2 regions of the Caldibacillus sp. 210928-DFI.2.18 genome follow, and region 2 is predicted to be linked to the other one. Evidence: riboswitches for the same ligand, from Rfam matches in the RefSeq annotation. Region 2 holds a riboswitch; the other holds the start of a gene.
The links. A riboswitch is a leader RNA that binds a small molecule or an ion and turns the genes downstream of it on or off. The one in region 2 is predicted to bind cyclic di-AMP.

Region 1 (6,788 bases), on a different contig from region 2:
ATTTGTGGTCACAAAAATAATTTAACACTGATGATTTCGACATCAAATCTATAATTGATACCTTAACACCGCAGAGTAATAAAGGATGAATAATATGTCAGACTTATTATCCCTACCAGACATTAAAACAATAGAACCGCCACAAGAAAATGAAACCGATATGATGTTTAAAGTTGAAGCAGTCGGACCACCTGAACGTTGTCCTGAATGTGGTTTTGACAAGTTGTACAAACACAGTTCAAGAAATCAACTAATTATGGATTTGCCCATTCGTTTAAAGCGAGTGGGCTTACAATTGAACCGTAGACGATACAAGTGTCGTGAATGCGGATCTACCTTCTGGGAACGCCTAATATCTGTAGATGAAAAGCGTAGTATGACCAAAAGGCTTTTAAAGTCCATTCAAGAGCAATCCATGTCTAAGACCTTTGTAGAAGTCGCAGAAAGCGTTGGTGTTGACGAGAAAACCATTAGGAACGTTTTTAAGGACTATGTGGCACTCAAAGAACGTGAATACCAGTTTGAAACTCCTAAGTGGCTTGGGATAGACGAGGTACATATTATCCGTAGACCTCAGCTTGTATTGACTAATATTGAACGCAGGACTATTTATGACATCAAGCCTAACCGTAACAAGGAAACAGTCATCCAACGTCTTTCAGAAATCAGTGACAGGACTTACATTGAGTACGTCACAATGGATATGTGGAAGCCCTACAAAGACGCAGTGAACACTATCCTTCCACACGCTAAAGTTGTCGTAGATAAGTTTCATGTAGTTAGAATGGCTAATCAAGCCTTAGATAACGTCAGAAAGTCTTTGAAAGCCCATATGAGCCAAAAAGAAAGACGTACCCTTATGCGTGAAAGGTTTATCCTTCTAAAGCGTAAACACGATCTAAATGAACGTGAATCATTCCTCTTAGATACTTGGTTAGGTAATCTTCCTGCTTTAAAAGAAGCCTATGAACTCAAAGAAGAGTTTTACTGGATATGGGATACTCCTGATCCAGATGAAGGTCATCTTCGTTATAGTCAATGGAGACACCGTTGTATGTCCAGCAACTCTAAAGACGCATATAAAGACCTCGTGAGAGCCGTAGACAACTGGCATGTCGAAATATTCAACTACTTTGATAAAAGGCTCACTAATGCTTATACGGAGTCAATTAACAGCATTATTAGGCAGGTAGAGCGAATGGGTAGAGGTTACTCGTTTGATGCCTTACGAGCCAAAATCCTTTTCAATGAGAAGCTCCATAAAAAGCGTAAGCCACGATTTAATTCAAGTGCTTTCAATAAAGCTATGTTATACGATACTTTCAATTGGTATGAAGTGAATGATCACGACATTACAGACAACTTTGGTGTCGATTTTTCCACACTTATTAAGAATTTGGAGAAGGGTGATTTATAAGCCCTTTTCCACCATAAAATCCGAATACCCATTAAGTATAAAAAACCTCGACTGTTTATCGAGGTTTTAACAAAAATGAATTTTTCTTCATTGTTACCAAAAGAAAAACGGAAGGATTGCTAACGATACAATAGCTCCCAGTGCAAGTCCATAGGTAAAGCCATAGCCCCAACCATAATATCCGTAACCAAAGCCGCCGAAATTTCTTGGTCCGCCAAGAGGTCGAATATATACTTTTCGCGGGTTAACATCTACTATAATTCCTCTGTGCACTCTCCCATCACGTGTTTTAATATGAACCGCTTTTCCCCGATATCGATTGCATAAATGATAAATGTGAGCTGACACATTCACACCTCCATTATTTTTCAAGCTACATTATTATCATATGGGATTTCTTAAATACGGAAATGGACAATTATATTAGGATATGTGTGGATTTTAAAATAGGATACGTAAGCTTCAATCATCGATCAAATGATTGGTCGAATGTACCTCTCCAATAATGTTCCTCGCTGACCCGAACTTTTGAAATTGGGTTCCTTTGCTTGCGCGAACTCCTGCTTCCGTTACTATCCCTGTGAAGCTAACAAAAACAAAAAAATGTTCAAGATTTTTATACTGAAAAAAAGACTGTCCCTCTTAGTGGAGACAGCCGTTTTGATTCCTTTGTTATATTATTTTTTTAAGTGGAACGGTACAGTGCTGACAACAACATTTTTACGCAATAATAAAAATTCACGAATCATCAAACTTGATTGGTTATGCAAAAAGTAATGCCACCCTTTTTTTGGGATAAATTGCGGAATAATGACCGTCACATTATAATGATTCTCATTTGCTTTTTTATTAACAAAATCAATAAATTTGGAAAGTGGACCAACTATACTGCGATAGTAAGAATATAAGGTCACAATTCTTATATCCGGATGTACTTTTTTCCATTTTTCCTCAAACTTAATAATATTTTCTCGGTCAAATCCAACATAGACAGCGATAATTTGGTCGGGTGATAAAGACTTTGCATAATTTAGCGAGTTTTCTACAACAGTCGTAATACCGGAAACAGGTAAAACAATGATATTACCTTGTATCGGCACGGCAGAAGCTGCTTCTTGAATTCGCAGTTGCTCACCGACCGCTTCATAATGTTTTCTAATTTGATGAAAAAGGATAATAATAATTGGCAAGAAAATAAACACCGGCCATACTTGAGTTAATTTCGTTATAAAAAACATCATTGCTACCACAAAGCAAATGAATGCACCAATCGTATTGATAATGAATTTTGTTACCCAGTTTGCCGGCTTTTCCCTTAACCATTTCAACATCATCCCTGTTTGGGCCAACGTAAACGGAATAAATACACCGACCGCATACAACGGAATAAGATGTTCCGTATTTCCTTTAAAAATTAAAATCAGTATAATGGCTGCTACACCTAAAGTAACGATACCATTAGAAAACACCAGTCTGTCGCCCCGATTTGAAAGCATTCGCGGCAAATACTTATCCCTGGCAAGATTAACGGCTAAAAGCGGAAAAGCTGAGTATCCGGTATTTGCTGCAAACACAAGAATTAAAGCTGTTGTCCCTTGAATAAAATAATACATCCAGTTTCGTCCAAATGTTTGAGAAGCAATTTGCGAAACAACGGTTTCTCTTGCACTGGGTGTAATTCCGTAATAATAGGCCAGGAAAGTAATCCCAGAAAAAAGAACAGCAAGAATCAGTCCCATTGAAACTAGTGTTTTTGCAGCATTTTTCGGAGCCGGATCCCGAAAATTAGGAATCGCATTGGAAATTGCCTCAACACCGGTTAAAGCTGAACTTCCAGAGGCAAATGCCTTTAGTAATAAAAATAGAGAAATACCTGCCACCGGTGTCCCAATCGATGTATGGTTTTCTGCAGGAACAACACCTGAGCTAATATTAAAAAGTCCAACACCGATCATAATAATTAAAGCAAATACAAATAAATAGACAGGATAAGCCAGTATCGATGCAGACTCAGTAATTCCCCGGAGGTTTAATAAAGTAATAAGTAAGACAAAGGCGACAGCAATTGCGACTTTATGAGCGTGTAAAATTGGAAATGCAGAAGTTATCGCATCCGCCCCCGCTGACACACTGACAGCAACCGTTAAAATATAGTCGACCAATAGGGAACCACCGGCAATTAATCCAAAGTCTGCACCAAGATTTTCCCTCGAAACCATATATGCTCCACCGCCGCGGGGATACGCATAAATAATTTGCCGATAAGATAAAATTAGTGCGATTAATAAAATTAGAATTCCAACCGCAATTGGGAGTGAGTACCAAAGAGCTGCCGCCCCTAATGTCACCAAAACAATCAAAATTTGTTCCGGACCATAGGCGACGGAAGAAAGTGCATCTGAGGATAAAATCGCCAATGCTTTTGTTTTGGATAATTTTTGTTCACCTAATTCGGTTGATTTTAATGGTCTGCCAATAAGCAATCTCTTTAATGCAGTTACCAAAGTTTTCACCTTCTATAAGTAAATAATCTGTAAACTTAGACTTTCCTTTTCGAAACAAAACAAAGCTGGTTTTCCTTACCAAATTTGATAAAGAAAAGCGTATGGCCCCCGCTTTGCGAAGTTTGCTAGTTGCTTGCGACCGCATCTAGAAAATAAAAACTTGTCTTCAGGCTGTTCACTAGTATTTTTTTACAGAAAACAAAAAATGCCTACAGTTCTCCGGTCAAGACTTTGTATTTTCATTCAAAATTTCACCTTCCCTTTCAATAACGCTTACGAGGTTAGCTGGCGGATTCGGGACATTGAATATCCCTACCTAAAGGATTCACCCCTTGGATTTATATATAAAATCCATCGTTGGTTCCCCCGTACAATATTGTTTCAGCGACTTAAACAATGTAACAGATGATATATTACTCCCTTTTTTTTCACTTGTAAATGATAAAATGTGAAATAAATTGTAGTTTTTTACGAAAGTTTTATTACGAATATCCCGATGTTTTAAGTTGTCATTCAGAAGTAAAAGATATACGATAAAACTATATTTCTCATTTTAAATAGGGGGATGTTAAAAATGATTATTGGGGTACCAAAAGAGATTAAAAATAATGAAAATCGTGTCGCAATTACACCATCAGGAGTCATCCAATTGATTGGTACAGGACACACAGTACTTATTGAAAAAAATGCAGGGGAAGGCAGTTCGTTTTCAAATGCAGAATATGAACAGGCCGGTGCAAAAATTATAAATAGCGCCTCGGAAGTTTGGGAAAAGGCACAAATGATATTGAAAGTAAAGGAGCCGCTCCCGTCAGAGTATCCATATTTTCGACCGGGATTAATCATTTTTACCTACCTTCACTTGGCAAATGAATCTCAACTAGCCAGAGCACTGATAGAAAATAAAGTGACAGCAATCGCTTATGAGACATTATCAGTCAATAAAACACTACCATTATTGACACCGATGAGTGAAGTAGCCGGTCGAATGGCTGTACAAATCGGTGCCCAATATTTAGAAAAATCCGAGGGTGGTAAAGGGATTCTCCTAAGCGGCATACCTGGTGTGAAACGTGGCAAAGTAACCATTATCGGTGGGGGAGTTGTTGGTACAAATGCGGCAAAAATCGCGCTTGGCTTCGGTGCTAATGTAACCATTGTCGATTTAAATTCAAATCGGCTCCGTCAGCTGGAAGAAATATTCGGTACACGTATTCAAACATTGATATCTAACTCGTACAATATTGCCGATGCGGTAAAGGATTCTGATTTGGTGATTGGTTCCGTCTTGATTCCGGGAGCAAAAGCACCAAAACTTGTCACAGAAGAAATGGTAAAAACAATGCAACCGGGTTCAGTGATTGTGGATGTCGCAATTGACCAAGGCGGCAATTTTGAAACGGTTGATCATCCGACAACGCATGATGACCCAATCTTTGTCAAACATGGTGTAATCCACTATGCGGTTTCTAACATTCCTGGCGCTGTTCCGCGAACTTCGACGATTGGACTGACAAATGTCACGATCCCATATGCTGTAGAAATTGCCAATAAAGGGCTCGTGAAGGCAATTACCGAAAGTGAAGCCATCAAATCAGCTGTCAATGTATTAAACGGGAAAGTTACTTATGAGGCAGTTGCCCGTGATTTAGGATTGACTTATGTGACGGTTGAAGATGCATTAGCCGCAGGAATTTACTGAACGAAACTGTACTAATGGAAAATGATACATTTAAGGATGAAAGCAAGTTCGAGACAAAATTAAGCAACGATGAAACGAAAAGCTCTTTTCACATAATTAATGAAAAGAGCTTTGTTAAATTTACGGGAAGAAACATCATATGATTTTTTGTTCTGCTTACAAAAGGTAATGAACCTTTTTTTACTCTAGTAGATTTTATCCCCATTAAAAATTGAATTTTTGACAATTACATAATCAACTTGGCGGAGAGCACTTAATTTATTTCCACCGGCATAAGAAATGGATGATTGCAAGTCTTCTTCCATTTCCGTCAGTGTGTTTTGAAGCCGGCCTTTGTATTCCACCCACATTTTCTTCCCCTCGACATTCCGTCTTTCCCCTTTTTGAAACTCGGAAGCCGAACCAAAGTATTCTTTGTAAATTTTACCGTCAACGATTTTTGTTTCTCCCGGTGATTCTTCGTGACCGGCAAATAATGAACCAATCATAACCATAGAAGCACCGAAACGGATCGATTTGGCAATATCGCCGTGTGTCCGGATTCCACCGTCGGCAATGATTGGTTTTGTTGCCGCTTTTGCACACCATCTTAATGCAGCTAATTGCCAACCACCTGTCCCAAAACCGGTTTTTATTTTCGTAATACATACTTTCCCGGGTCCAATTCCCACTTTCGTCGCATCTGCCCCGGCATGCTCCAATTCTCTTACCGCTTCCGGTGTCCCGACATTTCCGGCAATAACAAACGATTCCGGAAGCAATTTTTTAATATGTTTAATCATGTCAATCACTGAATCCGAATGACCGTGTGCAATATCAATAGTAATGTATTCCGGAACGAGATTTTCATCGGCCAGCTGTTGGATAAAATCATATTCTCCATTCTTTACACCAACACTAATCGATGCATATAACCCACGGGCCTGCATATCTTTAATAAAATCGACCCGCTTTTCCGGATTAAAGCGATGCATAATATAGAAATACCCGTTTTCAGCTAAATATAGGGCAATTTTTTCATCAATAATTGTTTGCATATTGGCAGGAACGACCGGTAAACGGAATCTTCGTCCGCCAAATTCAATTGTTGTATCACATTCTTTTCGACTCTTTACAATACATTTAGCAGGAATCAGTTGAATGTCCTCATAATCAAATACTTTTC
Region 2 (6,788 bases):
CAAGGTTTTTGCAAATTTCTTAGTAAAATCCTTACACTTTATATTCGACAAAAAGCTCATAAATCCTTCTCCTATTTGGTTTTTTTGTTTGTTCAGCAACCCCTACTTATATCCGTATATTGCGTCTCATTAATAGTTACAGATGCAACCCGGTAGTCAGCATCCGGTGTCATTGTCAAAATAGCCGTTCCACCGTGCTGGACGGTACCTTTATCTAAGTGAGCCGTACCGTTTTCTGTTGGTTCTGCACGGACCGAATATTCATTAATTGCGAAGAACACTTCTACGGAGCAATCCTTTGTCACATTTCGAAATGTATATTGGTAACTGTTATCCGCTTGTTTTTTTAGATTTTCATCCCTTTCCAGATCAATTTCTGCACCATCGATTCGAACACCCGCCAAGTGATAACCGGCGGCAGGAACCATAAGGAAGGAAAAATCCGCTCCTTGCTGAACTTGTCTAACTTGCCCGCCATCGGAAATAATATCGATATCTCCGTCTTTTACTTTCCCTTCTCCATTAACAGCGAAAGAAATGGTATGGGTTGTTACAGCAAATATAACCGTAATGATAGTATCCTCTGTTATTTTTTCAATTCTTTTGGAAAATCTTTTTTTATCGGTTATTGTCTGGTTTTCGTCTCCAATTGTGACTGATTGAATATCATACCCGTCTTTTGCCGTAATTGATACCTCGACCGATTGTCCTGCTAATACAGATAATGTTCCGTTGTCTGTTAACTTAGTTCCATTTATGATGACTTCACCATTATTCTCGTTTGTATCAACAGTAACGTCAAACTCTTGAGGAGAAACCTCTTTTTCGATAAAAGCTACTTCAATGGTTGTATTCGTCTTGATATTTTGGACGGTTTTTGTAAACTTACTTCCATCGGTAATTTCTTGATTTTCACCGCCAATGGAGATAGATTGAATTTTATATCCATCATCCGGGGTAACATCTATATCTATCGATTCTCCCGCTGTAACCTCAAGTGTTTCACCGTCCTTATAGGGATTCCCATTCAATCTTACTTCCCCATAATCGTGATTTATTTCGACGGTCATTTGAACCTGGGCTTGTCCTTCTACATCCTGCAATGATTGTGCCGGTTCTGTCGTATTGGCAAATGTAATCACGCTGATTGGCATGTTACTAAAAACTAACATAATTGCCAGAATCATTGATACGAAACGAATCGTCTTTGATCCTTTCTTTTTGTGCATTTCTCTCCCCCCAAAAACACTTTATACTTATCTGCTAGATCTTCTAAAACTGAATTATTTTAAATGGTCTCATCCGTATGGGTTACTTTCATATCTTTTATCATTTTAAAATCTTTAACTTGCTTAATCGTAGGCTCTTGATATGGTAATTCTTCTGTTTGGTCCAGAACTGTTGTTTCATCGGCGGCCACTGTTACATCCTCATTCAACACCTCAGTCCTGTCATCAAATAACAATTCAGTTTCTTCTGTTAACAGCATTGTTTCTTGATAAGCTGTTGTCTCATCATTCAATACAACGGTAGCCAATGATGAATCTTCCGGTTGATTTACCATCGTCTCTCGGGTAAGTTTATCTGAGTTTTTAACAGGTTCCGTTAATTTCCCCCTTTCTATATTAAAAACATCCGGTTTGTACAGTTTTATACCTGTAGATGAATTCCTTTTGCGTATTTCTTAAATTTGTTGTGCCGCTGTTCTGCCTGAAAGATCTCCAATGACTGCAAGTATTTTTAATTTAAAAAAACATAATAATGGCAATGATAAAAAGTAAACCTGCCAGAGAATAACCTACAACAGAAACAATGTCCTTCTTCAACAAATTGGTTAATCATATTCTTTCCAACTCGATTTTTAGTATAAATAATTCTATGCAATATTTTTTTGCAGTTAATACCCGTTTTTTATATCAATTTCTCTATTAATTGGTCGCATGATAGCATGGAATACCTATTCTACCTAACAATTCCACGCAACCTATAAAATTTATATTGATTTAGTGGTCATATTAGAAACTAAACTGCCTCAACAAAAATTATATTTTTTTAATAATAAAAGACCTTGGTGTATTTCAATTCACCAAGGCCTAGAAATAAATAACGGATTAACTTTATAATAAATTGTTTTGGGATTGATTTATCCGATCAATATGTCCTCTTTGGGATATCTAATTGGACTCTTGTCAGGCTGTGCAAATGAAAAAGCCAAAGTTAATGGTCCTAATTTCCCTACAAACATAACAAAAGTTATTACTATTTTACCTATCTCTGTTAAGTCACCCGTTAAGCCCATCGATAATCCAACGGTTCCGAAAGCCGATACTGTTTCAAATAAAACCATTATGAATGAAGCATCCTCTGTAATATTAAGAATTAGCGCGGCAAAAATTACAACTGTTAGGCCAATAATGGCAATTGCAAGGGAACGGACAACAATTCGGTCGGTTATAGTTCTTCTAAAAACAACAACCTCTGATTTTCCCTTGAGAAAAGTAAAGACAGATAGGAGCATCGCCAAGAAAGTAGTTAATTTTATACCACCACCAGTCGAGGCACTTCCTGCCCCCACAAACATTAAGAGCATCATAAAAAACAATGTTGCGTCATCAAGACTACCAATATCTACCGTATTAAATCCTGCCGTTCGTGGGACAACTCCTTGAAAGTAGGCTGCCCAAAGTTTATCGGATATGGATAACTTTCCAAGTGTTTCTGGATTACTGTATTCCATAATAAAAACAAATAACACCGCAACAACATTAAATATCAAAGTACCGATAAGCATGAGTTTTGAGTGGGTTGACAATTTAGAAAATTCCTTCTTATTCCACAGGTCGAAAATTACTGTGAAACCAAGTCCTCCGAAAATAAATAAAAAGGTTATAACTATATTTACAATAGGATCACCAACATATCGTGATAAACTATCTGGCCAAATCGAAAATCCCGCATTGTTAAATGCTGAAATAGAATGGAAAATGGCAGCATAAAGTCCTTGTTTCCACCCCATATCAGGAAGCCAACGTAAGAATAAAAATAAAGCAGCGATTGTTTCAGTTATAATCGAGAAATAAAATAACCTTTTAACTAGGTAAACTACACCACCAAAATTCGTTTGATTAAGTGCTTGTTGAACTAGTAATCGTTCTTTAAGTCCTATTTTCTTACCCAACATAATAAAAATGAGAACCGCAAATGTCATAATACCAAGCCCACCAACTTGGATTAAACATAAAATAACGATTTCACCAAATAAGGTGAAAGCCTGTCCGGTATCTACAACAATAAGACCAGTCACGGTCATTGCTGAGGTTGAGGTAAATAACGCATCCAACCATGTTATCCCATTTGTAGTTGCAACGGGTAACTTTAATAGTATAGTTCCTAAAATTACAAATCCTAGAAAGATTAATAATAATAATCTAGGTGGGCTTAAATTAACTATATGTCTTTTAGGCAACATTGATTAAACACCTTCTTCTTCAAAACGGTCTAAATCATTATTTTGTCCAATTAGTACTAAGACATCGCCCTTTAAGACAACTTCTTCTGCAGAAGGTGAAACTTTAATATCCTTACCACTTCTGATTGCTATAATTGTACACCCAAATTTTGCCCTTGTATCTAATTGGGTGAGGGATCTATTTGCAACTTTATCAGTTGCAACTACCTCTATAATACTGTGTTCATCAGATAGTTCTATGTAGTCCAAAACCTTCTCGGATACAATAAGATGAGCAACTCGTTTTGCCATATCACGTTCAGGATGAATAATTCGGTCAGCACCGATTTTTTCAAGGACTTTATGGTGGTACTCAAACATTCTTAATACCCATTTCTTTTAACAAAAGTGTGGTTAAAATGCTACCTTGTAAATTGTCCCCATATGAGACTAAAACAAAATCAAAATTCCGGATACCTATTGCTTCAAGTGAAATTTCATCTGTAGCATTTGTTTGTACGGCATGCGTAGCAAACTCGGTAAATTCATTCACTTTATCAATGTCATTATCTACGGCTAACACCTCTACACCCAAATCATGAAACTCTTTAACAAGACTTCCCCCAAAGCTTCCCAGACCTAAAACAGCAAATTGTTTACTTTTTGACACTTTCATTATGTTTCCCCTTCCTGAAGGAAACCAGAAAAAGACCATTCCAAAGAAGAATGGTCTTTTTCAAAGTACCCTTCTCTCAAAATCGCTTACGAGGTTAACTGTCGGATTAGGAATTGAGAGTATCCCTTCTTAACTTTATTATGTTAAGATTCACCCCTAGATAAACATAGGTTTATCAATAATTGGTTCCCCCGTTCATTCAATGATTCAGCGTATATAAAATTATATATCTAAAGATACTCCTAGAAATATATTGTGTCAAGGTATATTGACTATTTATGATTTATACGGTTAATAATGAATTTTGAGAGGGTGATATTGGTATGTTAATCACAAGTCAACAGCAAACGTTTAAAAATTTTCTTTTTATAGGCTGGAACGGGCGGACAAAAATGGTAATTGAAATCCTAAGTGGTTTGTTTGAAGGTATAGATATTACTTTAATCGATGAAACTCTTGAAAATACTCCCTTTGAGAATGAAAATATAAAATTTATCAAAGGAGTCCCAATGTATGATGGGACTCTTCTAGAGGCAAATATAGAAAATAAAGACGTAGTAATAATAACGGCTGACCAATACCAAAACGAACAAAATGCAGACAAGAAATCAATTATTTCCTTACTGTCCATAAAAGGAATGAAGCCTTCTGTTTACACCATTGTGGAGATTCAAACTTCTGAACAAGTGAATAATGCTAAAAGAGCAGGTGCAAACGAAATTATCAGGTCAAGTAAGATAGCAAGTGATTAGCTATGAGGAGTAAATTTATCAATTTTCGGTAGTATTATGCAATTACGACTTATCCACAGTTGGTAAAATTTTCCAGTTAAATTTATTTACAAAAAGGGGCAAAAAGAACCAATTTTGCTTATTTTTTCAAAAAATGTGGATAACTTATTTTTGTTTGTTGTGGATCCATTGAAACTTTGCTTCAATGGATTTTTTTAAGTATACTAATATTTATTCATAATGCTTCAGTTAAAAGATAGGAACTTTGGAGCGGGACTATGTTATAACACCAACTTGTTTAACCACTCTTTATCAAGCGCAACTTCAACTTTCTGCTTTACCACTATTTGTGGTACGGTTCACCGCGGTAATTTAAGAGGCAAAAAATTAGCACTGGGAACCACAATTCTCAGTGCTTTTTTATATACCTAAGAATTAGAAGAAGTAGGTTGCATTCCAACTACACTACTATCTATCAATTTCAAGGTTTAACAATAATTAGTTCATCTGGATCAATACCATCTTTTACGTATAATTCAGGAGTATCTTCTTCTCGAATACCCTCTAGCATTAATGCTGCTTTTCCTTGCTCAAATGCTTTTTTTACTGATAGACCGAATCCAATGGCCGAATAAAATTGGGCTGCAAAAACTCTAGCTGCATCATCACCGATAGATGTAGTCATACCTATAGCAGCATCTACATGTTTTATTACTGCCTGTGCTTGACCATACGAAAAACAGGTATTAAAAAATACTAGTTTAATATTGTCAGACGTACTCATCATAGTTTGAACTATAGCATCTTTGGAAACCAATTTTGCATTTCCCTGATTATCTTGGAAAACAATTTCATCATTTTCAGAACCATGCCCACTAAAATGAATTACAGTTGGCTCTTCCTCATTAATAGCCTGTATAACGTCATATGTTCTTGTTGCCCATCGAGTTTTAAATAAAACCGAATCCCTATGTTCTGATTTTCTTATCATTTCTTGTATTTCTCTGGCCTCTTCATCTAATCTTAATTGGGGTGCATTTAATGGATTAGAAGCCATGAATAATACTGTTATTTTTTCTGGAAGAGTTACCAATTTATCCAATTTTCTACTTACCTCCTCCAAATGTTTCTCATGTTGCGCAATCCTCTTCTTTTCGGCAATATCTCGTTTCTTTTGATCACGTTCGATTTCACGATTCAGTTTCTTTTCTTCTTCAAGAATTTCTTTTTCTTTTTTTGATATCTTTCTATCAATATCTGCTAACTTTTTCTCGATATCTGAAATTTTCTTTTCTTCCCGTTTAATTTCGTTATATTTCATCTTTATAGTAGATGCGGATTTTGTTCTTTCTATAGCTTTTTGAGCTGACATAATTTTTTTCCTATGTGTAGGAATTTTTTTAGATTCGTTTGCTTTTTGTGTTCGTAATCTATTTAGCTCTTCTTTTTTTCTCTTAATTGTTCTTCTATGCATTTCAATTAGAGACATTTCGCCATAACCCCCTATACATGTTTCTTAGATTAAGCAACACTTTGTTCTCTTTATTAGAAAAAGACAGTTCCCATTTAACTTAATAGGAACTGCCTTCTGTTGTTATATCTAGTTGTTTTATCTGGGTAGCCCAATACATTATTTATATCTCTTTTCTTTTTTCTCAAACTAAGATTGAATAGTAAAGAATTCGAAATAGAATTAGTTAAGAAAAGATTTTCTTAAACTTCATATTCACCTTTAGACTCCGCAGCCTGCAGCGTATTCCAATCTCTTACTTCAGTATGCTCCGCCATTAACTCGGCTTGTCGCATAACTGTGTCTAAAGCTTTTTTCGCTTGTTCTGGTGGATAATCATACTTCTTCAATAGTCGCTTAATAATTCTCCTCATTCCTGCACGGGCGCTTTTTCGGACATGCCAGTCAATGGTCATGTTCCGT

Region 1: it holds a riboswitch for cyclic di-AMP, as region 2 does, so the genes downstream of both, LIZ98_RS14005 (APC family permease) here and LIZ98_RS07740 (potassium channel family protein) in region 2, are expected to answer to the same signal.

The regions. Positions count from the first base shown of each region.
Region 1 is NZ_JAJCHL010000080.1:7,329-14,116, forward strand. It holds gene LIZ98_RS13995 (ISL3 family transposase) at 95-1,417, shown strand; gene LIZ98_RS14000 (hypothetical protein) at 1,511-1,765, opposite strand; gene LIZ98_RS14005 (APC family permease) at 2,095-3,921, opposite strand; cyclic di-AMP (ydaO/yuaA leader) riboswitch at 4,177-4,318, opposite strand; gene ald (alanine dehydrogenase) at 4,496-5,623, shown strand; gene guaC (GMP reductase) at 5,809-6,788, opposite strand, start outside.
Region 2 is NZ_JAJCHL010000027.1:862-7,649, forward strand. It holds gene LIZ98_RS07725 (InlB B-repeat-containing protein) at 93-1,229, opposite strand; gene LIZ98_RS07730 (hypothetical protein) at 1,289-1,564, opposite strand; gene LIZ98_RS07735 (TrkH family potassium uptake protein) at 2,144-3,469, opposite strand; partial or broken gene LIZ98_RS07740 (potassium channel family protein) at 3,473-4,124, opposite strand; cyclic di-AMP (ydaO/yuaA leader) riboswitch at 4,193-4,347, opposite strand; gene LIZ98_RS07745 (NAD-binding protein) at 4,448-4,876, shown strand; gene LIZ98_RS07750 (CHAT domain-containing protein) at 5,337-6,344, opposite strand; gene LIZ98_RS07755 (type I restriction endonuclease subunit R) at 6,569-6,788, opposite strand, start outside.